2 regions of the Clostridium taeniosporum genome follow, and region 2 is predicted to be linked to the other one. Evidence: predicted binding sites of a transcription regulator. Region 2 holds the regulator's gene; the other holds the start of a gene.
What was found. The regulator NrdR, encoded in region 2, represses ribonucleotide reductase genes. The targets are predictions, from matches to a motif close to CACNANATNTNGTG.
Positions count from the first base shown of each region.

Region 1: BGI42_RS00520 (anaerobic ribonucleoside triphosphate reductase) is a predicted target of NrdR. The motif match lies at 10,570-10,583, and genes of this name have one in related genera.

Region 1 is NZ_CP017253.2:114,439-130,502, reverse strand. It holds gene BGI42_RS00550 (LacI family DNA-binding transcriptional regulator) at 1-460, opposite strand, end outside; gene BGI42_RS00545 (DNA-3-methyladenine glycosylase) at 904-1,512, opposite strand; gene nrdG (anaerobic ribonucleoside-triphosphate reductase activating protein) at 1,706-2,215, opposite strand; gene BGI42_RS00535 (bifunctional diguanylate cyclase/phosphodiesterase) at 2,464-4,695, opposite strand; gene BGI42_RS00530 (aconitate hydratase) at 4,877-6,799, opposite strand; gene nifV (homocitrate synthase) at 6,838-7,989, opposite strand; gene BGI42_RS00520 (anaerobic ribonucleoside triphosphate reductase) at 8,447-10,552, opposite strand; gene BGI42_RS00515 (DegV family protein) at 10,862-11,710, shown strand; gene BGI42_RS00510 (PadR family transcriptional regulator) at 11,713-12,165, shown strand; gene BGI42_RS00505 (hypothetical protein) at 12,498-12,704, shown strand; TPP riboswitch at 12,725-12,825, shown strand; gene thiT (energy-coupled thiamine transporter ThiT) at 12,944-13,621, shown strand; gene BGI42_RS00495 (ferredoxin) at 13,670-13,858, opposite strand; gene BGI42_RS00490 (Mrp/NBP35 family ATP-binding protein) at 13,927-14,769, opposite strand; gene BGI42_RS00485 (YhfM domain-containing protein) at 14,785-15,618, opposite strand; gene BGI42_RS00480 (prolipoprotein diacylglyceryl transferase) at 15,620-16,064, opposite strand, start outside.
Region 2 is NZ_CP017253.2:1,140,773-1,156,836, forward strand. It holds gene ftsA (cell division protein FtsA) at 1-724, shown strand, start outside; gene ftsZ (cell division protein FtsZ) at 738-1,883, shown strand; gene BGI42_RS05445 (sigma-E processing peptidase SpoIIGA) at 2,180-2,980, shown strand; gene sigE (RNA polymerase sporulation sigma factor SigE) at 2,993-3,700, shown strand; gene sigG (RNA polymerase sporulation sigma factor SigG) at 3,782-4,555, shown strand; gene BGI42_RS05460 (YlmC/YmxH family sporulation protein) at 4,697-4,969, shown strand; gene nrdR (transcriptional regulator NrdR) at 5,039-5,491, shown strand; gene pgeF (peptidoglycan editing factor PgeF) at 5,672-6,409, shown strand; gene BGI42_RS05475 (winged helix-turn-helix domain-containing protein) at 6,421-7,125, shown strand; gene BGI42_RS05480 (HAMP domain-containing sensor histidine kinase) at 7,125-8,810, shown strand; gene BGI42_RS05485 (phosphate ABC transporter substrate-binding protein) at 9,029-9,919, shown strand; gene pstC (phosphate ABC transporter permease subunit PstC) at 9,942-10,832, shown strand; gene pstA (phosphate ABC transporter permease PstA) at 10,832-11,716, shown strand; gene pstB (phosphate ABC transporter ATP-binding protein PstB) at 11,731-12,480, shown strand; gene phoU (phosphate signaling complex protein PhoU) at 12,499-13,155, shown strand; gene BGI42_RS05510 (DUF512 domain-containing protein) at 13,345-14,679, shown strand; gene der (ribosome biogenesis GTPase Der) at 14,679-15,995, shown strand; gene BGI42_RS05520 (NAD(P)H-dependent glycerol-3-phosphate dehydrogenase) at 15,998-16,064, shown strand, end outside.

The sequences.
Region 1 (16,064 bases), 1.0 Mb from region 2:
TATCATATTTAGGAGATGTTGTAGATATAAGTATATATGGAATATCTAATTTTTTTAAAGCTTTATAATATTCATCTTCTATTTTTATACTTACAATAATTACAGCATCTAATTGCCTTTCCTCTAAAATTTTTAGATATGCTAAAGTTCTTATTCCTTTAGAACCAGCATTACAAAGTATAACACTATAGTTATTTTCATGTGATGCATCTTCTATTCCACGAATAATTTCACCATCAAAACTTGTAGATACATCAGGTAAAATTACACCTATAGTTCTTGTTGTATTAGTTGATAATGATCTGGCAATAGCATTTCTTTTATAACCAATTTCATCCACTACTTTAAGAACTCTAAGCCTCGTTTCTTCAGAATATCCTCCTAAATCATTTAGAACCCTTGATACTGTAGCTACAGATACTTTGGATAATTTTGCTACATCTTTTATTGTTGATGCCATGTTAATACCTCTTTTTTTCTCAGGTTAATCGATTACTTAAATATACAGTATCATATTTTAATATATATATCAATAAGTTAAAATACTAAAATTATTTACTTACATATTAAATATATTCCTGTATAATACCATAAATTACAATGTTACTATAATAAAAAATTTTAATTTTTTTTATATTTAATGTATAAAATTTTTTCGCTTGTCCATAATATAAATGTATCCACAATATCATAATAATCATTAGTCCCCTTAAATTAGTATAATGTTTTGTTGTTATACTATACGAATTATTTATTTACGAAGAAGACTCTCCATTATATAATAATGAAGAGTTTTCTTATTTTCTAATTACATTTTAAATAATTATTTTTTTAGTATTCCTAAGTTTAATTATTCAGTCTAGTTTTACTTATACCTCTATGAACACTTTTTAAAACATAATATTATTTTTTAGACACATATTTATTATTTTTAATATAAAATCTCCATGGAAAATCTCTAGCTTCTTCTGCATAATCTATTCCAATTCTAGTTGTCTCAATAATTTTATAACTTTCACAACTATTTTCTATATATAAATCATCTTTCTCATAAAGTATTTTATAATTATCTTTCTTATCTATCCCAAAAGCCATACATAACTTTGATGGACCATTAGTTAGTTCTTTCTTTTTAGCTGAAGATAACTCTCCATATTTTTTATTGAATCTTTTTAAAGATATATAGTCAAAATTATTTAAAGGTTCTAATGCTCTAATTAAAACTCCTTGACCATCATCATTTTCTCCACTTATTACATTAAAACAGTGATAAAGTCCATATATAAAATAAACATAAGCTATTCCGCCTTCTCTAAATAGAGGTTCTGTTCTTTCAGTTCTTCTTCCATTATAAGCATGTGATGCTTTATCAATTGATCCAATATATGCTTCTGTCTCTACTATTCTTCCTTTTAAAATAACACCATCTATCTCTCTAACTAATATTTTCCCAAGTAACCCTTTTGCAACTTCCAAAGCATCTCTTTTATAAAAATTCTTATTTAAAACCAATCAATTATCACATCCTCTTATTTGAAATTATTTCCCTAAGTCTTATTTTAACTAAATTTTTATATTTTATTACAACACTATTTAAAATATAAATTAATTTCATTATGTTTAAATATATGTTTATATTTTAGTGTTATTAAATTACATGGCCTTTAAACTTTATACTATAATATAAATAACCTCTTAATATATGTTAAATATCTAAAAGTACTACTTTATCAGATTTTAAACTTTCTTTTACATCTATTATTCTTTGATTAGATGATCCTCTAAATTTTAGCCCATCTTCTTTTTTATCTTCTTCAAATTTTCCATCTACTAATACATCTATATTGTTTATTAAATCTTTCCAACCTTTACGTTTTTCTAAATTATTCATTATAAATTCAAAGGTATAACCTGTATAAGACCAAATATTTTTGTTATTCTCCTTGAATATTTTAGCCATATAAGAAAGTTGTTCTGCTCTTTCAAAAGGATCACCACCACTAAATGTAATACCTTTTACCATCGGATTACATAAGACATCTTCTATTAATTCATCCATATCTCTTTCTTCTCCACCATTAAAATCATGAGTATCTGGATTAAAGCATCCCTTACAATTATGTATACATCCTTGTGAAAAGAAAACTCTTCTTATTCCTGGGCCATTTACTAAACTTTCATATGCAATACCTGCTAAACGTATTTTTTTATCCAAAACGAAACACATCCTTTAATTCTTAGAATACAATGTAGAAATTAAACTTCAATAATTAAAATTCACTATTACATTTATGATTTATTATATATCTATCCTTTAAATATAGGAAACATAATATTGATTTTAAAACAAAAAAATAGAAAAGCTATAAGCAGTTATTTAGCCTTAAGCTTCTCTAAAATTAATTTTAGTTATCATATCAAATTTTGCATATAAAAACTAATTGCTTTTATTAGAATAACATCCTAAATTAACTGAAAAATCAATTCTTTTTCTTCAAAATCTTTTACTGGCATAGGTTTTGCGTACAAATACCCTTGTGCATTATTGCAACCTAATCCACTTAAGAATTCAGCTTGTTCATTTGTTTCTACTCCTTCACATATAACATTTAAATCTAATTCTTTTACCATTCTAACAATATTGGATATTACTATTTTTCCTTTTTTAGAGCTATCCTTACTATTTAAAAATTCTCTATCAAGTTTAATTGTATCAATAGGTAAATCCTTTAATATATTAAGCGAAGAAAGACCAGTTCCAAAATCATCTAATGATATACTAAATCCAATTGCCTTTAATCTAAGAAGTGCTTCTAATATATTATCATAATGATTAAATATAGCACTTTCTGTAATTTCAATTTCTATTAAGCTTGGATCTATATCATATTTATTAAATATTGAATTTATATTTCTTATAAAATGTTCCACATTCTTTAAATTAATTCTTGATATGTTAACAGATATAGGAATCAATTTAATATTATTTTTTTTCCATTGATCTATTTTTGAACATACTTCTTCAAAAATAAACATATCCAAATTAACTATAAATCCATTTTTCTCAAATAAAGGTATGAATTCTATTGGATTTATTAAACCTCTTTTAGGATTATTCCATCTTACAAGAGCCTCTGCACCAATGCATCTTTTCAAATTTATATCATATTTGGGTTGTAAATATAATTGAAACTCTCTATTTTTTAATGCACTATACATAACATCCTCTATTTGTTTTTGTTGTATTAATTTACTTTGTAATTGTATATCATAAAATCCTATAAATTCATTGCAATTACTTTTTGACGTTTCCCTTGCAAAAGCTACATTATCAATCATTTTATTTATATCTTCTTCAGTTCTATCAACAACATATACTCCATATGAAAGAGAAAAATTAGGTATTTCTTTAATACCTCTATCAAAAAATCTCATATATCTATCCAATTCATTAATTTTGTTTATAATTTCATTTTCACCATTATGCTTTAATAGCAATATAAACAAATCATCTCTTACTCTACAAAATATTTCTTCATGGGATAGTTTACTATTTAAAATATCAGATATATGTTTTAATAATAAATTTCCAGTTTTATATCCCCATATATCATTTATTATTTTAAATCTAACTATATCAAATTCTACTAATGCATATGATGAACCCCTATTTACTTGTAAGAGTTCTTTTAAATCCATCTTAAATTTAGTTAAAGTTTTTCCGCCAGTAATATCATCAATAAATGCTATATCTTTAATTAATTTTTCTTTCTTATTTCTATACAAATTTATATAAATTAAAAGTGCTAAAAATATTAATATAATAAAACTAGCTAATATGGTCATTAAAAACGTTATGCGATATTGTTTTTCATGTATATTTGATGCGTCTATTAAAGATAAAACATAGTATTCATGAAAATCATTTAATTTAGAATATGATAAAATATATTTATTTTTATTTAATGTAATAAATATAGAATCATCCTTTTCATTAGTTAAATCATCTTTTAATATCTCAAAGTCATTTAAATCATTATATGAAAATATATTATTATCTTCTAATATATTAAGTAATTGACCTGATCCTATTAATATATGACCATTTTTATCTAATATATATGTTTCAACTTGTTGATAAAATTTAGAATTAGATATAAATGCTTTTTCTATATCTTTAAATGATAATGTTCCATATAATGCACCCTGAATTTTGTTGTTACAAAATAGTGATGTAATATATATAAATACTTTTTCACCTGTTTTTAAATCAGTATCTACTCTTAATATATCTTCATTAGTTTTCTTCCATTCTTTAAAATAATTTTTGTTATTAATATTACTAATTGAACCATTAATACAACTTAAAGTTCCATCATTACTTACTATTCCAGTTGTTAAAAAATCTTTTTTTTCTTCCAACTTTAAAAAATTCATAATATCGTCTTTCTTGAAATCGTTTAATTTATTGAGAATACCTGATATTTGTTTCATATATTGTATGTTATCTTTTAAATTATAATTTATAAACATAGAGTTATTTTCTGATGCTTTTACCATAACAGATTTATTGCCTTTAGTTATTACTTGATTAACTTCTATTATGCTTACAGAAAATCCAATTAATATTAAAATTATAATAACAAAAATAGGTATAATATAAGTAAAAATCCTGTTTTTAAATTTGTTATTCATACATACCTCCTAACTCTTAATATAATTACTCTAAAGGCCTGATAACAAATACTTGATTAATTTGTAATTTATTGTATATGAATATATTACCATATTTTGTTATGAACTTGAATTAAAATAAAAAAAGACTTTCTTAAATTTTTATTTTGTTTAAGAAAGTCTTTTTTAATATATTAAATTTTTAAGAATTAAATTTTACATAATTTAATCTTCCACCTGCTCTTATAACATCTATCTCTTTTGATGTTAATTTAACTAATGCTTCTATTTCAATATTTTTGGTCGAATTTTTAATTTTTAATAATCCATTATCCAAACTACCTTTTATATCTTCTATAATTAAATCATCAATTAAATCTAACTTTTCATAATCTAAAGGATCTTTAAACTCAATTGGTACTATTCCATTATTTATTAAATTTGCTTTATGTATTCTAGCAAATGATTTTGCAATAACTGCCTTTACACCTAAGTATAAAGGAGCTAGTGCTGCATGTTCTCTACTTGAACCTTGACCATAATTTTCTCCTGCTACTATAAATCCTCCATTAAATTCTTTAGCTCTCTTAGGAAATTCTGTATCTATTGTATTAAAACAGAATCCTGAAAGATATGGTATGTTAGATCTAAATGGTAATAATTTTGAATTAGAAGGCATTATATGATCTGTTGTAATATTATCCTCTACTTTAATTAATACCTTACCATCTATATTATTTTCAAGCTGCTTATTTATTGGGAATGGTTTTATATTAGGACCTCTAACCACTTCAACTTCTTCATTAGCTTTAGCAGGTGCTAAAATCATTGAATCATCTATGATAAACTTCTCAGGCATATCTACTTTTATATCTACAGCCATTTCTCTTGGATCAGTTAAATAACCTTTTATAGCTGAAACTGCTGCTGTTTCTGGACTTACAATATATATTTGTCCTGATAATGTTCCACTCCTACCGTAAAAATTTCTGTTTACAGTTCTTAAAGATATTCCATTTGTTCCTGGTGCTTGCCCCATTCCAATGCATGGACCACAAGAATTTTCAAGTATTCTTGCTCCCGAACTAATTATATCTGCTAATGCACCATTTCTTGCAATCATCTCCATAACTTGTCTTGAACCTGGTCCAATAACTAAACTTACATCTTTATTAACTTTATTTCCTTTTAATATTTTAGAAACTTTCATCAAATCTTCATAAGAAGAATTAGTACAACTTCCTATAAATACTTGATCAACTTTTATTTTTCCAGCTTCTTCAACACTTACAACATTATCTGGACTATGAGGTTTGGCAGTTAATGGTTTTAAATCACTTAAATCTATAACTATTTCTTCATCATATACTGCATCTTTATCAGCTTTTAATTCTATCCAATCTTCTTCTCTACCTTGAGCCTTAAAAAATTCTAAAGTTCTCTCATCACTAGGGAATATTGATGTTGTAGCACCAAGTTCAGCACCCATATTAGTTATTGTGCCTCTTTCTGGAACTGATAGACTCTTAATACCTTCTCCACAATATTCAAATACTTTTCCAACTCCACCTTTTACAGTACATATTCTAAGTACTTCTAAAATTACGTCTTTTGCTGCTACCATTTTATTAAGTTTTCCTTTAAGTTCAACTTTAACAACCTTAGGTGTGTTTATATTGTATGCTCCGCCACCCATTGCAAGAGCTACATCTAAACCACCCGCTCCCATTGCAAGCATTCCAACACCACCAGCTGTTGGTGTATGACTATCTGAACCTATAAGAGTGTCTCCTGGAGTAGCAAATCTTTCTAAAAATATTTGATGGCATATTCCATTACCAGGTTTTGAAAAATACACTCCATACTTAGAAGCTACTGTTTGAATAAATTTATGGTCATCTGCATTTTCAAATCCTTGTTGAAGCATATTATGATCAATAAATGCTACAGACTTCTTAGTTTTTACTCTATCTATTCCCATTGCTTCCAATTGAAGATATGCCATTGTTCCAGTTGAATCTTGCGTTAATGTTTTATCAATTTTAATTGAAATTGGTTCACCTGTATTTAAAATTCCTTCAACAATATGCTTCTTTAAAATCTTATAAACTAAATTATCTCCCACGTTTCTTCCCCCTATTATTGCTTATAATTTAATTATTTTTACTTATTTAATCTTTTATAATCTTTATATAATTGAACAACTTCTTTATCAAAAAGTCTTCTCTTTAATCTAACAGATGTTGATCTAACTAATTCTAATATTCTTGATGCTTCCTCTTTAGTAAGTTCTATTCCATACTCGCTAAATTTATTTTCAACTGATGCACGACCTGAATGTTTTCCAATAACAATTTGCCTCTCAAGACCTACAATTGAAGGATCAAAAGCTTCATAGTTTGTTGGATCTTTCAATGCACCATCAGCATGAATTCCAGATTCATGTGCAAACATATTACTTCCAACTATTGCTTTCCATTTTGGTAGTTCTCTTCCTGATGCTCTTGATACATATTCAGAAAGATCTTTGAACATTGTTGTATTAATATCACCCTTATAACCATATACAATCATCAATGCCATAAGCACTTCTTCTAATGCTGCATTACCTGCTCTTTCTCCAAGTCCATTAACAGTTACTCCAACATGTGTTGCTCCACCTTGAATTCCTGCTATAGCATTTGCAGTAGCCATACCAAAATCATTATGTGTATGCATTTCTATATTAAATTTAGTTGTATCATAAAGCTCTTTAATTCTTTTTTGGATATTAAAAGGACCCATAATACCTACTGTATCACAATATCTAAATCTATCTGCTCCAGCTTGCTTTGCTGCTTGAATAAATTGAATTAAAAACTCTTGATCAGCTCTCGATGCATCCTCCCCATTGACAGATACATAAAGTCCATTCTTTTTAGCAAATTCAACCGATTTAACCATATTTTCTAATACCCATTGTCTTGATGTTTTAAGTTTATGTTGAATGTGTATATCTGATACTGAAATAGATATTGCTACTGCATCAACACCACAATCTATTGATTGCTCTATATCACCTATAACAGCCCTATTCCATGCCATTATGCTTGATTTTAAATTTCGTTTAACAATTTCTTTTATTGCATTCTTTTCATCTCCGCCCATAGTAGGTATGCCAACTTCTAATTGATCTATACCAAGTTCACTTAGCATTTCTGCAATTGCTATCTTTTCGGCATTAGCAAAAACTACTCCTGCTGTTTGTTCCCCATCTCTAAGAGTAGTATCAACTATATTAATTTCTTTATCAGTATTTATACTTTTAACTGACATTTTAACTCCCCCTTAATATTTTTTTATTGCTATTGCTGTTATTATTAAGTTTTATTTATTTATAATTATACACCATAGATGCCTATAATGAAATAACAATTTTCTTATTTTTGCATTAAAATATTGGTATTCTTTCAATATTTATTCGTATATAAAGTATTTTGTGCGAAAAAGCCCTGTTTATTGCAGGTTTTTTTTAGATTTATTCATTTTTATGAATTGATATAATATTATAACTTTTTTGTAATTATAACCATATATAAGTATGTATTTTAAAAAATTTTATAAAAAATAACATAACATAAAAAAATCGATGATTAACAGTCATCGATTTTTTATACTATACCCCTTCTAAACATAATATATATGAATAACTTTAGTTAAAAGTGATACTTTTTTAGACATTAAAAAATGAGGATACTATAAAGTACCCTCATCTAAATTTATGTTTTTAGATTTAATAATGTTTCTTATGACTTTCTAAATGAGATATTCTATCTGTTCTTTCTTGATATTTTCCTGGCCCAAATCTCTCATCTAAACTTAAATATCCTGTTACTCTACTTACCCCTTGTATATCATTACTTCCACAAGTTGAACATTTACTTTCATTACTGTGTAAATAAGTTCCACAATTTTTGCAATATCTTATATGGAAATTTACCCCCATATAACTTATATTAGTATGCTTATATGCATAATTTATTATATCCATAACAACTTCTTCATTTGGAAAATCATCTACTTCTATATATGTTATATGTCCTCCATTACAAAGTTTATGATAAGGAGCTTCTATATCAATTTTATCTTTTATTGATATAGCATATCCTACTGGTACATGATAACTGTTAGTATAATACTCTTTGTCTGTAACTCCTTGTACACTTCCAAATGTTTTTTGATCTTGTTTTATAAATTTACCTGATAATCCTTCAGCTGGTGTTGCATAACAACTCCAATTCAAACTATATTCTTCTGTTAATCTATCACAATAAGATCTTATATGTCCTATTATCTTTAATCCTAATTCTTTAGCTTCTTCTGTTTCACCATGATGTTTACCAGTCAATGCAATTAAAGCTTCTGCAAGACCTATAAATCCTATGCCCCAAGTTCCTTGTTTTAATATTGGTTCTATAGAATCTTCTGGATCTAAATTTTCTGAACCCACCATCAAATTTTGACCAGCTATAAATGGTAAATCTTTAACTTTTAAGTTCTTTAATACCCCATATCTATGCAATAAAGAATCCTTAGCTAAAGATAGTCTTGCATCTAAAATATTAAAGAATTTTTTTATATCGCCTTTAGCTTGTAACCCTATTCTAGGCAAATTAATAGTAGTTGGTGCTATATTTCCTCTACCTTTACACCCTGGTTCTCCATTTACATTTTTCATAAGATAAGTTCTACATCCCATAGTTGCAGGAACATATCCTTTATCATAATATTCTTTATTAAAATCTGCATCAATATTCATAAAAGTAGGATTCATTCTTTTAGCTGCTACTCTACATGCTAATTTATATAAATAGTAATATGGATCGTTCTCTTCTCTATTAACGCCATCTTTTACTCTAAATATTATGTTTGGAAAAATTGGTTGCTCTCCCTTACCTAATCCCTTTTCATATTCTAAAAGAAATACTTCACAAATTAGTGCTGCATCTTTATTATTAGGTATTCCTATATTTACTGAACTAAAAGGTACTTGTGAGCCTGCTCTTGAATGCATTGTATTTAGATTATACATAACTCCTTGCATAGCTTGATGAACTCTTTTTCTTAAAGTTTTCTCTACTAATTTATCTATTTTTTCTTTTGATATTTCTAATTCTTCTAGTTCTTTTTTTATTTCTTCTCTTGTTGGGGCAACAAAAACTCCTAAATCATTATCAAAATCAGGATGAGATTGTCCTCCAAACATATCATTTTGAGTAGATTGTAATAATATACATGATAATTCCGCTGCTGTTTCTATTCTTTTAGGTACATTTATTGTCCCATATCCAGTATTAAATCCATTTAATAAAATTTCCTTAGTCGGTATATGAAGACAATTAGTAGTTAAGTTATAACTATCTAAATCATGATAATAAAGATCACCTGTTTCATGTGCTTTTGATAATTGTTTAGGCATATTAGCTAAATTATGCCACTTATTAGATTCAGAAGCTATTCTTAATAGTTTAGAACTGAAATTATTTCCTACATTAGCATTATCTCTATCTGTTTCAACACCTATTTTTTCTATTGCTTTCATTAAATCTGATTTTATATCTCTTACTCTTGTTCTTTCTCTTCTATATGATGAATATGCAAAAGCTATGTCTTTATCCTCTTCATTTAAAGCCTTTTCAACCAAGTTTTGTATTTCTTCTACTGTAATCTTTTGTTTTTTTGTATCTTCAATATAAGTAATTACCTTTTGTACAGTTTCTAAAACTTGACTTTCTTTTAAAGTTACCCCTATTTCTAGCGCAGCACCTTTAATGGCTTGAGCAATCTTCTCACCATTGAACTCAACCGTTCTCCCATCTCTTTTTACAACATATAGCATTTTGCTTCCCTCCATGACACAATATATAGTACATTAATAATACTGTACTATTATACTTGATTAAATATTCCTTAGCAATACCATTAATGTTTAGTTTTATTGGTGAATTTTTTTAATTACTAGTGAATACGTCTTTTTATCTCTATCTTTAGTTAAATTTTAAGCCTGTTTTCAATTTGACTTATAATTTAACTTATTGTAATTAATATTATCTAATAATTTATCGCTATTGCTAATATTATCACTATTGATATAGTTATCAATAGTGATATAATTAAATAATAGACTATATTACTAGGAGGAATTTTATTGGATAAAATTGCATTACTAACAGACAGTGCATCAGATATATGTACTGAAGACTTAAATAAATATAACATAAACTTATTACCTTTTAAAATTATTTTCTCTGACAAAGAATATGATGATAAATTAGAAATAACGTCTGATGTTCTTTATGAATTATTGCCTAGAGAAATTCCTAAGACATCATTACCGAGCATTGAAAGACTTAACAATATTCTTAATAGATTAGCTGATGAAGGATATACTCATGCTATTATAGTTACAATATCTAATGAATTTTCAGGAACTTATAATTCAATGAGATTAGCTTGCGAAGATTTTGATAGACTAAAAACTCATGTATTTAATTCAAAAAGCTTGAGTATGGCTGAAGGTGTAGTAGTATTAGAGGCTGCAAAACTTATTGAAGAAGGAAAGTCATTTGAAGAAATAGTGCGTTTACTTCCAGACTTAAGATCTAAAATAGATATATTCTTTACTATTGATACTTTAGAATATTTAAGAAAAGGTGGAAGAATAGGACGTGTTGCTGGTACTATAGGAGATGTTCTTAATTTAAAACCTGTTATAACAATAGATGAAAATGGTTCTTTCCGTACTTATTGTAAAGCTCGTGGTAAAAAACAATCTACATCAAAGTTATTAAAAATAGCTAAATCTTATACTGAGAATAATAAATGTAAGTTCTGGGTTATGGATGGTAATGCACTTGATGATGCACAAACATTATGTGAAAATATTAAAAATTTAAATAATGTAGTTGATTGTAAGTTAGGATATAGCATCGGTCCTGCACTTGGTGTTCATACTGGTCCTGGTCTTTTTGGATTTATTGTTGAAAAGGTAGATTAGGTATGTCTGATTTTAATTTTTCTGATATAAATGATATAAAAAATGAAGAAAAAAGATTATATGAAGAATATAAAAATAAACTTTCTGAATTAAAGAAAGTAAAAAAAGAAAAAGAAGCTGTAGGTCAGGTTTTTACTAAAGGACTTTTACCTATATATGTTTTATATATATTATCTTTAAATCCAACAAATGGAAATGAAATCTCAAACCAAATAGGTATAAGAACCAATGGTAAATGGATTCCTAGCACTGGAGGAATATATCCTATATTAAAAAAATTAGAAAAAGATGATCTTATTGTAGGTGTATGGGATAATCCTAATAAAAAGTTTCAAAAAATATATCATTTAACACAAAAAGGAAAAATAGAATATGAAAATAAGAAAAAACTTTTAAAACCTAAAATTGAACAATCATTAGAGGTTTTTAAAATTATATATAATGATCTTTATTAAAATTAAAGTATTGTTTTAGGCATATGAAAATAAATAACAAGTGAAAGATGTGAAGGATATTTTGTGAAATATAATGACTTGAGTTCTGCTAATAGTTGTTCTATTAGTAAATTACAAGGAATAAGTAGTTCACAAAATAAACCAGCATACTGACTAGTTATCTATTTGAATATGCCTTAAAATAATTTATATTTTAAAACAAAATATTTCTATATTTAATAATCTTCAAATAATAAGATTTATAAATTTAACACCAAAATAATTTCTTTATAATATTAATGCATATTTATTTAAGTAATACTAAAAATATTATTAAAGGATGGTGTTAATTTATGAAAGACTTTATTATTGATTCAACTTATAAAGAAGATATTGTAATAGATAAGAATAATATTAATTCAATAATGCCATATAATAATATTACAAGTAATTCTTATAATGGCTCTAAAGTTAATTTAAATGATATTTCATCAAATTATGCTACTCATCATAATAAAGATAGCAAATTTAACCCTTATAACATAGTTGACTACCTATAATTATACAGGTAAAATATATATTATAGTGCTAGGGGAGCCTTTGGCTGAGATTTGATTATTTCATAAACCCTCGGAACCTGATCCAGTTAATTCTGGCGTAGGAAAGTATAACCTTTCAATATGTATAATTATACTAAAATGAATAATAATCATTAGTATAATTTATTATTCATTTGAATAATAAAAATTTATATTTATCGGTTTACAATCTCCTAAGCACAATTAAGGAGGTTTTTTTTATGAGTATTTTTAATGATTGGGCAGAACAAATTTCAAATTTATATAATCATTTGCCCCAAAATGTACAAACTGTTATATCAGACCCATTATCAATTATCACACTGCTAGGATGTATTGTTATACTAGTAGTATTAGTAAAAGCAAAAAAAATTAAATTTACACCTCAATTAATTGCTAGAATAGGTATTGCATTAGCTTTAGCAACAATACTAAAAATTTTTAGAATCTATCATTTTCCTCAAGGAGGAAGTATAACTTTTGGTAGTATGGTACCTATTTTACTAATTGCATTCATGTATGGTCCTCAAGTTGGTTTTCTAACAGGATTTCTGTATGGAATGATAACTTTATTTATGGATCCATATATCTTACATCCAATTCAAGTATTATTTGATTATCCATTGCCATTTTTATGTTTAGGTATAGCTGGATTTTTGCCAAATAAAAAATATTTAGGTGTAATACTAGCAGTTTTGGGTAGGTTTATATGTCACTTTATTTCTGGAGTTGCTTTCTTTGGATCTTTTGCCCCTGAAGGAATGTCACCAGCATTATATTCACTGTCGGTAAATGGTCCTATTATCGGAATAGAAGGAATAATATGCTTGGTTATAATAGCTGCATTACCTATAGCAAGAATCATTTCAGTTGTATCAAATAGAAAAGTAACAACTTAAATATTAAAAAATGTGGTGTGAAAATAAACTTTCAACACCACACTTTTCTTATTCTACTGAAATTGCATTAACTGGACAGCTTGTTTCTGCTTCTTTTGCTGAATCTTGAGCCCCACTTGGTACTTCATCAATTATAACTCCAGCCTTTTCATCATCTTGCATATCAAAACATTCTGGACAAATTGATGGACACAATCCACATCCTATACAAGTATCTTTATCTACATTTGCTTTCAAAAAACTCACCCTTCCATTATGAGATTACTTTTATAGTATTCCCTAAGAAGGATGAGTTATGTATACTACTAATATAAAGCTTCAAATATTAATGAATATAAATCATTATCTATTACATAATCCTCTGCTTTTCCACTTTCTAATGCCGCTGTTAATTCTACATTAATAGGTAATTCCCCAATTAAAGGTAATCCTAAATATTCTGCATGTTCATCAGAAGATTTAGTACTAAATACTCTTATCTTTTTATCACAGTCTGGACATTTAATATATGCCATATTTTCAACTACACCTCTAATTTTTATACCTATCTTTTTAGCCATTATAACTAATTTTTTAACAATCATAGATACCATATCTTGTGGAGTTGAAACTATTATCACTTCAGTAATAGGGAATTCTTGCATTACTGTAAGAGCTATATCACCTGTACCCGGTGGCATATCTATAAGTAGATAATCTAATTCTCCCCAATTAGTTTCCATAAACATTTGCTTTAGAACTCCTGTAATTACTGGACCTCTCCATATAACTGGCTCTTCTTCAACTGCAGTTAAAAGGTTCATCGATATAACCTTTATTCCTGAGTTAGTAGTTACAGGTTCAAATTTTACTCCTTCATTTTCTAAAGGAATTATTTTTCCTCTTTTTTCATTTATACCAAAAAATCTAGGCATAGATGGTCCTGTTATATCTGCATCCAAAACTCCTACTTTATATCCTTTTTTAGCTAAAGTAGTTGCCATTATTCCTGTAACAGTAGATTTTCCTACTCCACCTTTACCACTAATAACACCTATTACATTTTTAATTTTTCCATATGTAGGGATCATTTTAGGTATACAATTTTCACATCCTTGCCCCTTTGATCCACATGAATCTTTACTTGCACAATTGTCACAGCTTCCCATTTTAACTTCCTCCTCTTACCATTCATTAGGTACTTTGTTTACTTCTCCCATATCAATATCCCAATTTCTAAAATTATATTCTGCTAATATATAATAAGTATTAAATACTTTATTTTTCTTATTATCAACAGTAACCATAGTTTTAAAAATAGTACTATTATATCCTCTATTTTTAACTTTAATTATTGTATCAAATTCATTAGAATTATTCTTTATAACTTGTGCATTAGGAATGATTTTTGTAATATCTTTTTCAAACTCTTGTAAATCAGTTGAAAGTATATACTTTAAGCAATCAATATCACCACTTATATCTATTCCTACTTTGTTAGAATTTCCTATATTAGATTTTTCAGCTTCTAATACTGATAAAATTGTTTGATAATACACATATTGAAAATTTCTAGGTTTTCTTATAAATGATAAGTTTTGTATTATTATATCATCTAAACGATTGGAAATTGAAAAATATTCTTCATCACTAAAGAAATTACCTTTTTCTCTTTCATCCGCACCAACTATATAACTATACTTTTTAACTTCATCTCCCATGCAAATTTCAAAATAATAATCTGGATCCATTGAACTTTTCTCAGATACTTTTTTACCATCTGACAATAATTTATACATATCATTTATTGCATTAGGTTCAGTAATTATAAATCTAAACCCAGTATCTCTAGCACTTTGAATTATAATTTTATCTACTTTATTCTGTTTTATATATTCAAAATTATTATTTTTCATTCCTAATTTAATTGCCAATTTATCATAAGAACTACACCCAACTAAAATAGAGGTAATAGAAATTAAAGTCAAAATCAATATAAAAATTTTTTTCTTAAACAACTTATTTATTCGCTCCCTTAAAAAATTTATGAAAATTAAATATAATTAATCCAAGAATCAATGTAAATATAGCTATAAATTGAGATGTAGATAATAAACCAACATTTCCCCTTGGATCATTTCTAAAAAACTCTACCATAAACCTTCCTATACTATATATTATAAAATACATAGCTACAACTTTACCTGATTTCTTTCCTTTTTTAGAGTAATATAAAAGAAAAAATCCTAGTAAAAAATCAAATATAGATGAATAAATTTGAGTTGGATGTAAATGAACACCTGATGGTGCAAGTGAATTTATTGGAAATTCCACTCCTATTGGAAGATTAGTTTGTTTGCCATAACAACATCCTGCTAAAAAACAACCTATGCGTCCAAATCCTTGAGCAATGGCTAAACATGGTGCAACTAAATCCAAAACATCGAAAACTTTCCATTTCTTT
Region 2 (16,064 bases):
CAAGCTTACATCTATAAAGTTGAATATATTATGTGGTAAACAAATATTTTTAACAGAAGATGATATGGGAGATAAAGCTTTAGTAGATATAGGTGCAGGACACACAGATATAGTAATATTTAGTAATGGAATTCCTAAATATATTGGTAGTATACCTTTAGGTGGAAGCAATATTTCTAAAGACTTAGCAATTTGTGGTGAACTTTCATTCACAGAAGCTGAAAATATAAAGATGATTTATTCTAGCAATTATGAAACTTTATATAAAGATAATAAGATATCGGACGAAATAGAAGTTGGAACGTTAAAGATATCAAAATCATTATTTTATGAAGTTATTAATGCTAGAATTGAAGAAATACTAAATTATATTAACAGAGAGTTAAAAAACACTGGTCATTATGATAGAATTTGTAGTATAATTTTATATGGTAGTGGATTAAATTATTTTGAGAATATAAGCAATTTCGTTAATGACATTTTTAAAATTCCGACTACAGTTATGACAAAGGATGATTTGGGAATAAAAAATCCTGAAAACATAACAGCATTAGCTGTAGTTAAGGAAGTTTATGATAATTTAGATTTAATTTCATATGAGTATAAAAATTCACAAGAGATTAATGATGTTGTTATAAGTAAAGATTATGCTGAAAATTTAGACAACAATACAAAGAAGAGTGTTTTAAAGAAAGTCAGAGATTTTTTAGAGGGAATTTTCTAAAGGAGGAGTTATTTTGTTAGATTTTGATGGGGATATTCAAGAATTAACTAATATAAAAGTAATAGGCTGCGGAGGCGGCGGTAGTAATGCTGTAAATCGAATGATAGTAGAGGGTTTAAAAAATGTAGAATTCATAGCTATTAATACTGATAAACAAGCATTGATGCTTTCACATGCAGATCAAAAGATTCAAATTGGAGAAAAGTTAACGAAAGGATTAGGCGCAGGAGCTAATCCTGAAATAGGAAAAAAAGCTGCAGAAGAGAGTAGAGAAGAAATTTCAGCTGCAATAAAAGGTGCTAATATGGTATTTATAACTGCAGGAATGGGTGGCGGAACTGGTACAGGTGCTGCTCCAATAGTTGCAGAAATAGCTAAGTCTATGGAAATATTAACTGTAGGTGTAGTTACAAAACCTTTCCCATTTGAAGGTAAAAGAAGAATGCGACATGCAGAAATGGGAATAGAAACATTAAAACAAAAAGTAGATACATTGGTAATTATTCCGAATGAAAGATTACTTAGAATGGCAGACAAGAAAACTACATTATTAGATTCATTTAAATTAGCTGATGATGTATTAAGACAAGGGGTACAGGCAATTTCCGACTTAATTACTATTACAGGGGTAATTAATGCAGACTTTGCAGATATAAAAGCTGTTATGCTTAATAAGGGATTAGCTCATATGGGAGTAGGTTTTGGAAGTGGAGATAACAGAACACAGGATGCAGTTCATCAAGCAATTTCATCTCCATTATTAGAAACTTCAATTGAAGGTGCAACAGATGTAATAATAAACTTTACAGGTGGAGTGGACTTAGGTGCATTAGAAGTTTATGATGCAGCAGATGTAGTGCGAGAAGCAGTAGATCCAGATGCAAACATAATAGTAGGTGCTGTAATTGATGAAACACTTAATGAGGAAATTAGAATTACAGTTATAGCTACAGGATTTGAAGCACCAAATAATAACATTGCTCCTTCGGAAGTAATAAACAAAGTTAACCAGGTTCAAAAAGAAGAGGTTGCAACACAAGCTAGTAATTCTGCAACAGAAGTTGCAGCAACTGCAGAAAAACCAAAAGAAGAAAAGAATTTTGATGATGATGACTTATTAGATATACCTGTTTTTTTAAGAAGAACTAAAAAACATTAATGTTTAGTATTTCATAAATTATAGTGATTTTAGCATGAAAGATTAATTGATCTTTCATGCTTTTTTTATACAAATTTTATTCTTTTAATACATGTTATTACTTTTTATTAAATTAATTTATTTATATTGCACAATTAAATGAACTAATTGATAAAATATAAAAGCATTATTGACTATTAAAAAACAAATGTAAATATATGTAAAAAGTTATGTCCTGAAAATGATAAAATCGTATGTTATTATGACAAATTTTTAAGTGATACAAGTCTATAATAGAACTCAACAGGGGGATTTGTATGGAGGTATATATAGATATTTTAATTTTAGAAAATTTTATAGTTAATTTATTTCTTATGATACTTACAATGAAAATATTAAAATATAAAGTTAAAGATATTCTATTAATATGCTCAGGTTTTATAGGAGCGCTGTATACGATTGTACTATTATTTCCTAATTTAAATATATTAACTTCATTTCCTTGCAGAATAATAGTTTTATATATAATGATTAAGATAAGTTATAGAAAACAGGGTATTATCAATACAATTAAAGCTATGAGTATATTTTTACTCTTAACATTTACATTAAGTGGATTATGTTTTTTATTTTCAATAAATCAGAACCAATATTTTATAGGACAAAGTTTTGAAATAAGTAAGTATTCAATTAAGTATTTAATATTAGGTGGAATGATAATATATATGTTTTTTAATAGATTAATAGAATATATTAAAAATAAATTAATGATAAATAATTTTAAATTTAATATACAGTTTAAAGTATCAGATAAGGTTTATGATATAAAAAGTTTTTTAGATACAGGAAATGAATTAAGAGAACCTATTAGTAATCTTCCATGTATTTTAATAGAAAAAGATTTTATAAGCACGATAGATTTTAACGGAAATGATACTTATTATATACCATATAGTGCTATAGGTTATGGGGGGAATTTAAAAGGAATAAAGGTAGAATCAATAAAAATAAAAGGTGAAAGATTTTATAGTGAAGTAGATGCTATTATATGTCCATGCAATGAAAAATTAAGTAGAGAAAATGATTTTAACGCATTGTTATCAAGAGGAGTAATATAAGAGAGGTGTATTATGAGACGAATTATTTTATTTTTAAATAAGTTATTATCTAAGTTTAAGTTATTTAGAAGGAAGTTATATTATGTAGGTGGTAGCGATGCACTTCCACCACCATTAACAAAGGATGAAGAAGAAACTTTAGTGAATAATCTTATGCATGGAGATGAAAGCATAAGAAGTATTTTGATTGAAAGAAATTTAAGATTAGTTGTTTATATAGCAAGAAAGTTTGAAAATACAGGTGTTCATGTAGAGGATTTAATTTCAGTAGGAACTATTGGACTTATAAAAGCAGTAAATACTTTTAATCCAGAGAAAAAAATAAAATTGGCAACTTATGCATCTAGATGTATAGAAAATGAAATTTTAATGTATTTAAGAAGAAACAGTAAAATAAAAGCAGAAATTTCATTTTATGAACCTTTAAATATAGATTGGGATGGAAATGAATTATTGTTATCCGATATTTTAGGAACTGAAAATGATGAAGTGTATAATTTAATTGAGGATGAAGTTGATAAGCAATTGTTATTAATGGCACTTAAAATTTTAAATGATAGAGAAAAAGAAATTGTAAGGCTTAGATTTGGGTTAAATGGAACAAGGGAAAAGACTCAAAAAGAAGTTGCAGATATGCTTGGAATATCTCAATCTTATATTTCAAGATTGGAGAAAAAAATAATTAAGAGGTTAAAAAAAGAAATAAGTAAAATGATTTAGCTTGTCTTTAGTATAAAAGCAAGGTCTATCGGAGATAATCTTTAATGCAGCAGATTATTACTTCCGAAAGGGTTGGTACTTATGATTATTAACAAGGTGGAAATATGTGGGGTTAATACTTCTAAACTTCCAGTACTTAAAGAAAAAGAAAAGAAACAACTTCTTTTAGCATTAAAAAAAGGAGATTTAAGTGCTAGAGAAGCCTTTATAAAAGGCAACCTAAGATTAGTACTTAGTGTCATTCAAAGATTTAATAATAGAGGAGAAAATGTTGATGATCTATTTCAAGTAGGATGTATTGGTTTAATGAAATCTATAGATAATTTTGATTTATCACAAAATGTTAAGTTTTCAACTTATGCAGTGCCTATGATAATAGGAGAAATTAGAAGATATTTAAGAGATAATAATTCTATAAGAGTTAGCAGGTCCTTAAGAGATATTGCGTATAAAGCATTAATAGTACGTGATAAATTTATAAAAGACAATAATAAAGAGCCGACTATATCTCAAATTGCTAAAGAATTAGAATTACCGAGAGAAGAGGTTGTATTTGCTTTAGATGCAATACAAGATCCAGTATCTTTATTTGAACCAATTTATCATGATGGTGGAGATGCAATATTTGTTATGGATCAGATAAGTGACTCTAAAAATACAGATGAAAGTTGGCTTGAAAATATATCCATAAAGGAAGCGATGAAAAAGCTAACTGATAGAGAAAAATTAATTCTAAATTTAAGGTTTTTCAGAGGAAGAACTCAAATGGAAGTTGCAGATGAAATTGGAATTTCTCAAGCACAAGTATCTAGACTTGAAAAAACAGCTTTGAAGCATATGAGAAAACATGTTTAAAATTAGGGTATATGATATAATAAAACTGATATTTAATAAATATCAGTTTTTATTATATAAGTAATTAAGTAAAGTTATCCTACATATAAATATATAAAAGAAACAGATAAAAGTATTAGTTTTACAGATAGGGGGATAACTATGGAGGCAGAAATGTATTCGCTTAATGCCATGAGATCTATGGAGATAATAGATATATCTACAGGACGTAAACTTGGATTTGTAAAAGATTTTAAAGTGGATTGTGATGATAATAAGATAATTTCATTAATTTTACCAGGAACAACTATGAAATCTTGGTTTTTGAAAGATGAAGAAATAGAAGTTAAATGGGATGATATAGTAAAAGTTGGAGTAGATGTTATATTAGTGAAAACAGATAATATTCAAAGTTATGATTATAATAATGGGTAGTAATCATAATAAAAACTATATATAATAAAATTATAAATACTTTTTACTAAAGTAAAAGAGGTGATTAAAGTGAAATGTCCATTTTGTAATTTTCAAGAAAGTAAGGTTGTGGATTCTAGAGCAACAGATGATAATACTACAATTAGAAGACGAAGGGAATGCTTAAAGTGTAATAAAAGATATACTACGTATGAGAAGATAGAAGATTTTCCAGTTTTGGTAGTTAAAAAAGATTTGACTAGAGAGAATTTTAATAAGGAAAAAATTATTAACGGTCTTATTATTGCTTGTCAAAAAAGACCAGTATCAAGAAAGCAAATAGAAGATATAGCTTATGAAATAGAAAAATCAATCTCTAATAGAATGGTTACTGAAATAGCATCTAAAGATATAGGTGAAATGGTTATGGATAAACTTAAAAAAGTTGATGAAATATCATATGTAAGATTTGCTTCTGTCTATAGACAGTTTAAGGATATAAATACTTTTCTAGAAGAAATTAAAAATTTAGTAGTTAATTAAAAATTAAAAATGTTATTGTAAGAAGGATTTTGAATGTATGTATTTAACTTTCAAGTCCTTTTTGTATATAGATATAAGTTTATATTATATGAATGTTACATTAATGTTAAATTTAAGTTAATGCAATTAATATAAAGTTTAAAGATGATAAAATTAAAATGTAATTTAGGAGTGATAATGCTGAATAAAATAGATTTAAATAAAATAGAGAAAATAGAAGATTTTATTATAATAAAGTTAAAAAATACTGCTAGAATAGTGTTTACAAATGCAGAATTTAATAGAAGTTTTAACAGAAATACTGAAGAAGGAATTGATGAATTAGAATCGCTAAAATCTAGATTTAAAGCAAATGAAATAGTATATTTAAATCAAGTACATAGTGATAAAATATTAATTTATAATAATGAGAATATTAATAATGAAGAGGGAGATGCAATAGTAACAAATAATAAAAATGTTATTGTTGGAGCTTTTACAGCAGATTGTGTTCCTATAATATTAATAGATGAGGTAAAAAAAGTATGTGCAGCTATTCATAGTGGATGGAGAGGCACATATGAAAGTATTACTTTAAAAACAATAGAAAAAATGCAAAGTAAGTTTAATTGTAATTCTAATAATATTAAAGCTTATATAGGTCCTCATATTAGAAAGTGTTGTTATGAAGTATCAGAAGAGTTAAAAGAAAAATTTTTAAATAAAAAGAAAAATATTAATAAGGAAGATATGTTTAATAAAAGAAATTTAAGCTTGCAGGAATGCATACTAGATGATTTAAGAAATTCTGGTGTAAAAGAAGAGAATATTAATATATTAGAATTATGTACACATTGTAGTAAAGAAATTAAATTACATTCATATAGAAAATCAAATGGATCTTATGGTAGGATGTTTAGTTTCATAATTTTAGATTAAGGAGAATGGTTATGTCTGATGAGAAAATACTAATAGTTGATGATGAGGAACATATAATAGAATTATTAAGATTTAATTTAATTAATGCTGGATACAAGATAATTTCTTCAAATAATGGATTAGATGCACTAAAATTAGCCAAAGAAGAAAAACCTAAATTAATATTGCTTGACTTAATGCTTCCAGGTTTAGATGGTTTTGATGTTTGTAAAGAAATAAAAAAAGATAAAGAAACACAAAAGATATCAATAATAATGCTAACAGCAAAAGGTGAAGAAATTGATAAAATATTAGGTTTAGAGTTGGGGGCGGATGATTATATAACAAAGCCTTTTTCAGTAAGAGAGTTATTGGCAAGGGTTAAAGCAGTTCTTAGAAGAGCTTATCCAAGTTCAGAGTTTGAAAGTAATATATATGAGTCTCAAGGATTTAAAATAGATTTTGAAAGACATGAGGTATTTATTAATGATAAAAAGATAGAATTAACTTTGAAGGAATTTGATCTTTTAAAAATATTAATAAAAAATAGAGGGAAAATTCTTAAAAGAGAAACTTTACTAGATAAAATATGGGGATATGAGTATATAGGAGAAACAAGAACGGTAGATGTACATATAAGATATTTAAGAAAAAAGATAGAAGAAGATGATAAAAATCCTAAGTTCATAGAAACTATTAGAGGAGTAGGTTATAGATTTAACCCAATTAATGAATAATGAAGAAAAAAATATTGATATCATCAATGACAACAGTATTTTTTGCATTAATAATATTAACTTCTTTTTTTGTATTGTTAAGCAATGTTCAACAAATTAGAGACACAAAAAATGAACTTAGAAATTTTAATTTACTTATTAGTAAGTTAGATAACTTAGAAATATTAAAGAAACAAGATTTTACTGATATAAAAATAAATAATATAACTGTTAGATTTAAACTACTTAATGAAAATGGAAATATAATATATAATACTGAAAATGAATATGGAAGTAGTTATAAGGACAACAAGGAGTTTCAAGAAGCTCTAGAAAAAGGAGAAGGCTCAGCAACTAAATATAATGAAGATGGAAATTTAAATTTAATATATTATGCAACAAAAATAAATGAAAATAAAATAGTGGTAAGTTCAGTTCCAATAGATATGTCCAAGACTCTTCAAAATAAAAATATAAAATATTGTATAGGTATAATAATGGTTGTAATGTTTCTCTCTATATCATTATATTTAAAATTAATAAAAATGATTATTAAACCTATAAAAGATCTAGAATCAGTAACGCATAAAATGGCTAATGGAGATTATAAAATAAGAGTTAAGGTTAGTAGTAAAGATGAGATAGGAAATTTAGGAGAAAGTTTTAATAATATGGCCGATCAACTTCAAATGAAGATTTATGAGATAGTTGATAAACAAAATAGAATTGAGTCTATATTAAGAAGTATGGAAAGCGGAGTTATTGCAGTAGATAATGATAATGTAGTAATATCTATTAATCCTTATGCTGAAAGGATATTTGGTATAAGACGAAATATTGTAGGCAAATCTGTAATTGAATATATTTCTGATTATGATATAAATACTTTTTTAGAAGAGGACTATGAAATAGATAAGGAAATAAAAATACTTCGTCCTGTAGAACGAGATTTAAAAATTAAGAAATCAAATATAATAAATGGAATAGATATAATAGGAAAAGTTATAACTATACAAGATATAACTGATATAAAAAAGCTCGAACTTATGAGAACACAATTTGTTGCAAATGTTTCTCATGAATTAAAAACACCATTAACATCCATAAAAGGGTTTGCTGAAACATTAAGATATGTAAAAGATGATGAAACTAGAGAAAAATTTTTAAATATAATAGACAAAGAAGCTGAAAGGTTATCAAGATTAATAAGTGATATTTTAGTGTTATCTAATATTGAAAGTAATGTATCAAGTCAAAATGAAGAATTTTTACCTAAACCTATAATTGAAGATAGTATAAATATGGTAAGAAAAATTGCTAATAATAAAAAAATAAATTTAATTTTTAAAGATGATAATCAAGAACTTATTTTAGGTGACAAGGATAAATTTTATCAATTAACTTTAAATTTAGTGGAAAATGCTATAAAATATTCTGATAATAATTCAAGTGTTCAAGTAATGAGTTATAGTAAAGAACGGTATTATTATTTAGAAGTTATTGATAATGGAATAGGCATTCCAAAAGAAGATTTACCAAGAATATTTGAAAGATTTTATAGAGTTGATAAATCAAGAAAAAAAGGTGGAACAGGTTTAGGTTTAGCTATTGTAAAGCATATAGTTAAAACATTTAATGGAGATATAGAGGTTAAAAGTACATTAGGTAAAGGAAGTACATTTAAAGTAAAAATAAAATATATTTAAGATATATTAAATTAATAAAATAAGCTGAAAATTTTATTTTTTAGCTTATTTTATTTTGCTCAAAATTAATTATAAGTTGTAATATTTTAATGTTAAATTCATTTAACACATTTGTAATATAAATTAACTTTAATCTAATAATAGCTTAACTTACTGGTTATATTATAAATATAACAGAGTTATTTAAGATTATAAAAAAGTTATTGGAGGAATTTTATATGAAAAAAAATACTTTAAAACTTATAGTTAGTACATTATTAATAACTATGATTGGAGGAAGCATGGTAGGATGTGGTTCTCAAAATAATAAAGATAATGTAGGAAGTAACGTAAGTAGTTCAATAACAGTAAGCGGATCATCAGCATTGTTACCATTGATGGAACAATCAATTGAAAAATTTAATGAAATAAATCCAGATTCTGAAATAAGTGCGCAAGCAGGTGGATCAGGAACAGGTTTGACACAAGTATTAGAAGGAACAGTTGATATTGGAAATTCAGATATATTTGCGGAAGAAAAATTGGATGAATCACAAGCAAAAGAATTAGTAGATCATAAAGTTATAGCTCAAGGTTTTGGAATTGTTGTGAATAAATCATTAGGAATTACAAATTTAAGTAAAGACCAAATAAAAGGAATATTTTCAGGAAAGATAACAAATTGGAAAGATGTTGGTGGTGAAGATAAAGAAATTTTTTTAATTCATAGAAAATCAGGTTCTGGAACAAGAGGTACGTTTGAAAATAAGGTATTAGATGGAGATAAATCATTAGAAAATGATTCTTTGGGTGCAGTTCAAGACTCAAATGGTGCAGTTCTTACTGCGATGAAGCAAAATGATGGAGCAATAAGTTATTTAGCTCTTTCGTATATGAATACAGCTGAGGCTAAAGAAACTTTACAAGTTGCTAATATTGATGGCGTATCAGCAGAAAAGGAAAATATAAGAGATGGAAATTATCCTTTCTGGTCATGGGGACATATGTATACAAAAGGCGAAGCAGAAGGATTAAGTAAAGAATTTATAAACTTTATAACAAGTGAAGAAAATAAAGAAAGTATAGAAAATCTAGGATTTATTCCAGGATCTGAAATAAAAGAAAAATAATAATTTAAAGGATGATTAAAAGATGAAAAATAGAAGTTTTAAGGAAAGGCTTAAAAATGAATATTTGGGTCAAGGTTTTGCAACTTTATGTGGAATATTAATAATAATAATTACATGTTTGATATTAGTATTTATAGTTTCAAAAGGAATTAAATCATTTACCCAAAATGGATATAGCATAAGTGGATTTTTGTTTAAAGATAATTGGCAACCAAATAGGGAACAGCCTTCCTTTGGAGCTTTAGCATTCATCTTAGGTTCTACATGTGTATCAATAGGAGCTGTAATCTTAAGTTCTCCTATTGCAATTGCACTAGCTATTTTTACTAACATCATTTCTAGTAAGTTTGGAAATAAAGTAATTAAACCATCATTAGAGATATTAGTTGGAATACCATCAGTAGTTTATGGATGGGTTGGTATATCAGTATTAGTACCATTTATAAAGAACAATGTTGGCGGAATGGGATTTTCTCTTTTAGCAGGTATATTAGTTTTATCATTAATGATTTTACCTACTATTGCTACTTTAGCCATAGATGCAATAAAGAATATACCTAATAATCATATAGAAGCTTCTTATGGATTGGGTGCAACTAGATGGCAAACAATAAGAAGAGTAATAGTACCAGGAGCTAAGACAGGGATTTTAACAGGTGTAGTTTTAGGTATAGCAAGAGCATTTGGTGAGGCTCTTGCAGTACAAATGGTAATTGGAAATACTGTTAAATTACCAGATGGACTTCTTTCTTCAATGTCTACTTTAACTAGTATTATAACAATGGATATGGCAAATACAGTAGGTGGAACAATGTGGAATGATGCTTTATGGACATTAGCATTAATATTACTTATCATTTCATTTGTTTTTATAGTTATAGTTAGAAAGATAGAAAAAAGGAGCGCTGTGTAATGGATGCTAAAAAGGTTGATAAAATAGCTACTGTAGTATTTTATATTATAAGCATATTTATAGTAGCTTTATTAGGAGTGTTTATTCTTTATATTTTATATAAAGGAGGAAAGATGATAAAACCTTCATTTTTGTTTGGAAAACCTAAATTAACAGGTTCAGGTGGAGGAATAGGCCCACAATTGTTTAATTCATTTTATATGCTTATTATTTCATTATCAATAACAGTACCAATAGGTATAGGCGCAGGAATATATTTAGCAGAATATGCTAATGAAGGAAAAATGCTTAATATCATAAGAATGTCTCTTGAAACAATATCTTCATTACCATCTATTGTTATAGGTATGTTTGGATTATTAGTATTTGTTAATTTAGCTGGGTGGGGATATTCTATATTAGCAGGTGCTATATCTGTAAGTATTTTAAATATACCATCAATGACTAGAATTTCTGAAAATGCAATAAAAGTTGCTAGTAAAAAAGTAAAAGAAGCATCTTTAGGTTTAGGAGCAAGCAAGTGGCAAACTATAGCAAAACTTACAGTACCTATAGCAATGAGTGAGATTTTAACGGGAATAATATTATCTGCTGGAAGAATTTTTGGAGAAGCAGCAGCATTTTTATATACAGCTGGTTTAAGTTCTGGAAGACTAAATTTTAATCAAATAAGCTTAGTGGGAAATAAATCTGCATTTTCACTTTTTAGGCCAGCAGAGACTTTAGCTGTCCATATATGGAAATTGAACTCAGAAGGAATAGTTGTGGATGCATCTCAAATTGCTAATGGAACAGCAGCAGTATTAATAATAGCAGTACTTTTATTTAATATATTGGCAAGACTATTAGGAAATAGATTAATGAAATCTTATGGTGGAAAGTAGGGGAATATAATAAGATGAGTATTATAAGGACTAAGGATTTAAATTTATATTATGCTGAGAATCACGCCTTAAAAAATATAAATATGAATATAAATAAAAATGAAGTTACAGCATTAATAGGACCATCAGGTTGTGGTAAATCAACTTTCTTAAGAACTTTAAATAGAATGAATGACTTAATTGAAATTGTTAGAATAAAAGGTGAAGTTTTATTTGAAGATAAGGATATATATAAAGAATATGATGAAATTTATTTAAGAAAAAGGGTTGGAATGGTATTCCAAAGACCTAATCCGTTTCCAATGTCTATATATGATAATATAGCTTATGGTCCAAGGATTCATGGAACTAAGAATAAAAAAACATTAGATGAAATTGTTGAGAATAGTTTAAAAGGAGCAGCTCTTTGGGATGAAACAAAAGATAGATTAAAACAGAGTGCTATGAAGCTTTCAGGTGGTCAGCAACAAAGATTGTGCATAGCTAGAACTTTAGCAGTATCACCAGAAGTCATTTTAATGGATGAACCAACATCAGCATTAGATCCAATTTCAACTAATAAAACAGAAGAGTTAATAGAGCAGTTAAAAAAAGATTATACAGTAGTTATAGTAACTCATAATATGCAACAAGCAGGAAGAATAGCTGATAAAACAGCATTTTTCTTAAGTGGTGAAGTTGTGGAATTTGGAAAAACGGAAGATATATTTTATAATCCAAGAGATAAGAGGACGGAGGACTATATAACTGGTAGATTTGGTTAAGTGAAAGGGTGAGAATTAATGACAAGAGAATCTCAAGATTCAAGAATAAAAGAAATTAATAATCAACTATTAAAGATGACAAGTTTAGTAGAAAAACAAATATATGATAGTATGCTTTCTTTAAAAAATAATGATTCTGTTAAGGCAAATAAGGTTATAGGTTATGATGATAAAGTGGATGAGTTACAAAAAATAATAGAAGAAGATTGTATAAAGTTTATTGCTATGGAACAGCCGTTAGCTACAGATCTTAGAAGGGTTTTTACAGCTTCTAAAATAGTAACGGATTTAGAAAGAATGGCAGATCATGCAGTTGATATATGTAAGATAACTAAAAGGTTAGAAAAAGTAGTATTTAAAGAAAATATTAATGAACTATGGGATATGGAAGTAAGAGTAAGAGAAATGATTAGTTTATCTATAGATGCCTATATAAAAGATGATGTGGATTTTGCCTATAAAATATGTAAGATGGATGATGCTATAGATGATTTGTATAAAAGACTATTTGGGATTTGTATAAATGAAATTAAAAAGAATGAAAATTTAATTAATCAAGGAACTCAATTATTATTTGTAATAAAATATTTAGAAAGAATAGCAGATCATGTTACCAATATATGTGAATGGACGATTTTCTCAAAACATGGAACTTATGTGGATTTAAATGAATAAAAACATAGTAAGGCTAGGAAAAATTAATTTCCTAGCCTTATACTTTATTAATTAAGAATTTTAAGTTTTATTTTTAGAGTATATCAAATAAATTTAGTTTGAAATATAGTGTTTGCAATAACTAATTAGTTATTATATAATTAAACGTACTATAAATGAAGATAGGCTGTTATAATTAGGAGTGAAAAAATGAAAAATATTATAACAAAAGTAGAACAATATAGTATTGCTGAAGAAGTAGGAATAGAAGTAAATGATAGTTTAATATCTATTAATGAAATTCCAATAGGCGATATTATGGATTATAAATTTCTATCAGCAGATGAAGAAATAGTTCTGAAGATAGAAAAAGTTAATGGGGAAATTTGGGAGATAGAAGTAGAAAAAGAATATGGTGAAGACATAGGGCTTGAATTTGGCGGCGGTATAATGGATAAAGCTAAAAGATGCAGTAATAAATGTATCTTTTGTTTTATAGATCAGTTACCACCAGGGATGAGAGAAACTTTATATTTTAAAGATGATGATTCGAGATTATCTTTTCTTCAAGGAAATTTTGTTACTTTAACAAATATGAAAGAAGAAGATATTGATAGAATAATAAAATATCACATAAGTCCAATTAATGTATCAGTACATACAACAAACCCAGAACTTAGGGTGAAAATGTTGAATAATAGATTTGCAGGAAACATACTAGATAGATTAAAAAGATTAGCGAATGCAGGAATCACAATGAATACTCAGATAGTATGTATACCTGGAATAAATAATGGAAATGAATTAAAAAAAACAATAGAAGATTTATATGAGCTTTATCCATTTGTTGCTAGTGTGGCTGTTGTACCTATAGGAATAACTAAATTTAGAGAAAAACTTGCTCATGTAAACACATTTACTAAAGAGCAATCAGCACTAGAAATAGAAATGGTTAAAGCGCTTCAAGATAAATTTATGAAAGAAATGAATGAACCGTTTGTGAGATTGTCTGATGAATTTTATATAGTATCAGGTAAAGAAATTCCAAATGAAGATTTTTATAATGGATATGAACAATTAGAAGATGGAGTTGGAGTAGTAAGATATTTTAGAGATATTATAGATGACACTATAGATAATTTAGATGAAAAGGCAAAAGGAAGTTTTTCAATTGCTACTGGTGCTTTAGCTTATGATGAGATAATGGAAGCTAGAAATAAGATCTTGAAAAAAAATCCAAACATAAAACTAGATGTATATAAAGTAATAAACAATTATTTTGGAGAAACAATAACTATAACAGGACTTTTAACTGGAACTGACATAATAAATCAGCTAAAGGGTAAAATAAGAACTAAATATTTATTAATGGCTGATTGCATGTTTAGAAAAGGATATGAATTGGCAGATTCTAGTGAAAGAATAATGTTAGATGATTTAAAAATTAAAGATATTGAAGAAGCTCTAGATGTTAAAGTGATAATTACAGATTACACAGGAGAAGATTTAATTGATATATTAAATGAATATAAGGAGGAATTTTAATGGGTAAACCGATAGTTGCAATAGTTGGAAGACCTAATGTTGGTAAGTCAACATTATTTAATAGATTAGCAGGAAAGAGAATATCTATAGTACAAGATACTCCAGGAGTAACAAGAGATAGAGTATATGCTCAAGCAGAATGGTTAAATTATAATTTTACTATGATAGATACTGGTGGTATAGAACCAGAAAACAATGATATTATAGTAAAACAAATGAGAAGACAAGCGAATATTGCTATAGAAACTGCTGATGTAATAGTATTTATAGTTGATGGTAAAGAAGGGTTAACTGCTGCTGATGAAGAAGTGGCTACTATGTTAAGAAAGAGTAAAAAACCAGTAGTGTTAGTAGTTAATAAAATTGATTCTATAAAGTTTGAAGAAAATAGCTGGGAATTTTATAACTTAGGAATTGGTGATCCAATAACAATATCAGCATCACAAGGATTAGGTTTAGGTGATATGTTAGATAGAGTAGTTGAACATTTTGATAGAGCTGATGCCGATGCTGAAGATGATGAATACATAAGAATAGCTATGATTGGAAAACCTAATGTAGGAAAATCATCTTTAATAAATAAATTATTAGGTGAAGAAAGACTTATAGTGTCTGATGTTGCTGGAACAACTAGAGATGCCATTGATAGTTATTTGGAAACAGATGAAGGAAAGTTTATTTTAATTGATACGGCTGGATTAAGAAGAAAGAGTAAAGTCAAAGAAGAAATAGAAAGATATAGTGTTATAAGAACATATGCATCAATAGAAAGAGCCGATGTATGCATTCTTATGATAGATGCTCAAGAAGGTGTAACTGAACAAGATGAAAAAATAATAGGTTATGCTCATGAATTAAATAAGGCTATAATAGTTCTTGTTAATAAATGGGACCTTATAGATAAAGATGATAAAACTATGGATAAATTTAAGAAAGATTTACAAACAAACTTAAAGTTTATGCCATATGCTGAATATTTATTTATTTCAGCTTTAACAGGTCAAAGAACTCACAAAATTTTAGAATTAGCTAAAAAATGCTATAATAATTATAATAAGAGAGTATCTACAGGAATATTGAATGATGTAATAAGTCAGGCTATATTAATGAAGGAACCACCAGTTGTTGGTATTAAGAGAATGAAAATATACTATGCAACTCAAGTTGCAACTAAGCCACCGAAATTTGTATTCTTTGTTAATGATGCTAGTGCTTCACATTTTTCTTATGAAAGATATTTAGAAAATCAGTTGAGAAATAGTTTTGATTTTAAGGGAACTGGTATACAAATAGAATATAGACAAAGGAAGGAATAGTAATGAGCAATGTAAGTTTTATAGGTGGAGGGAGTTTTGGAACAGCTTTAGCTATATTGCTTGCTGAAA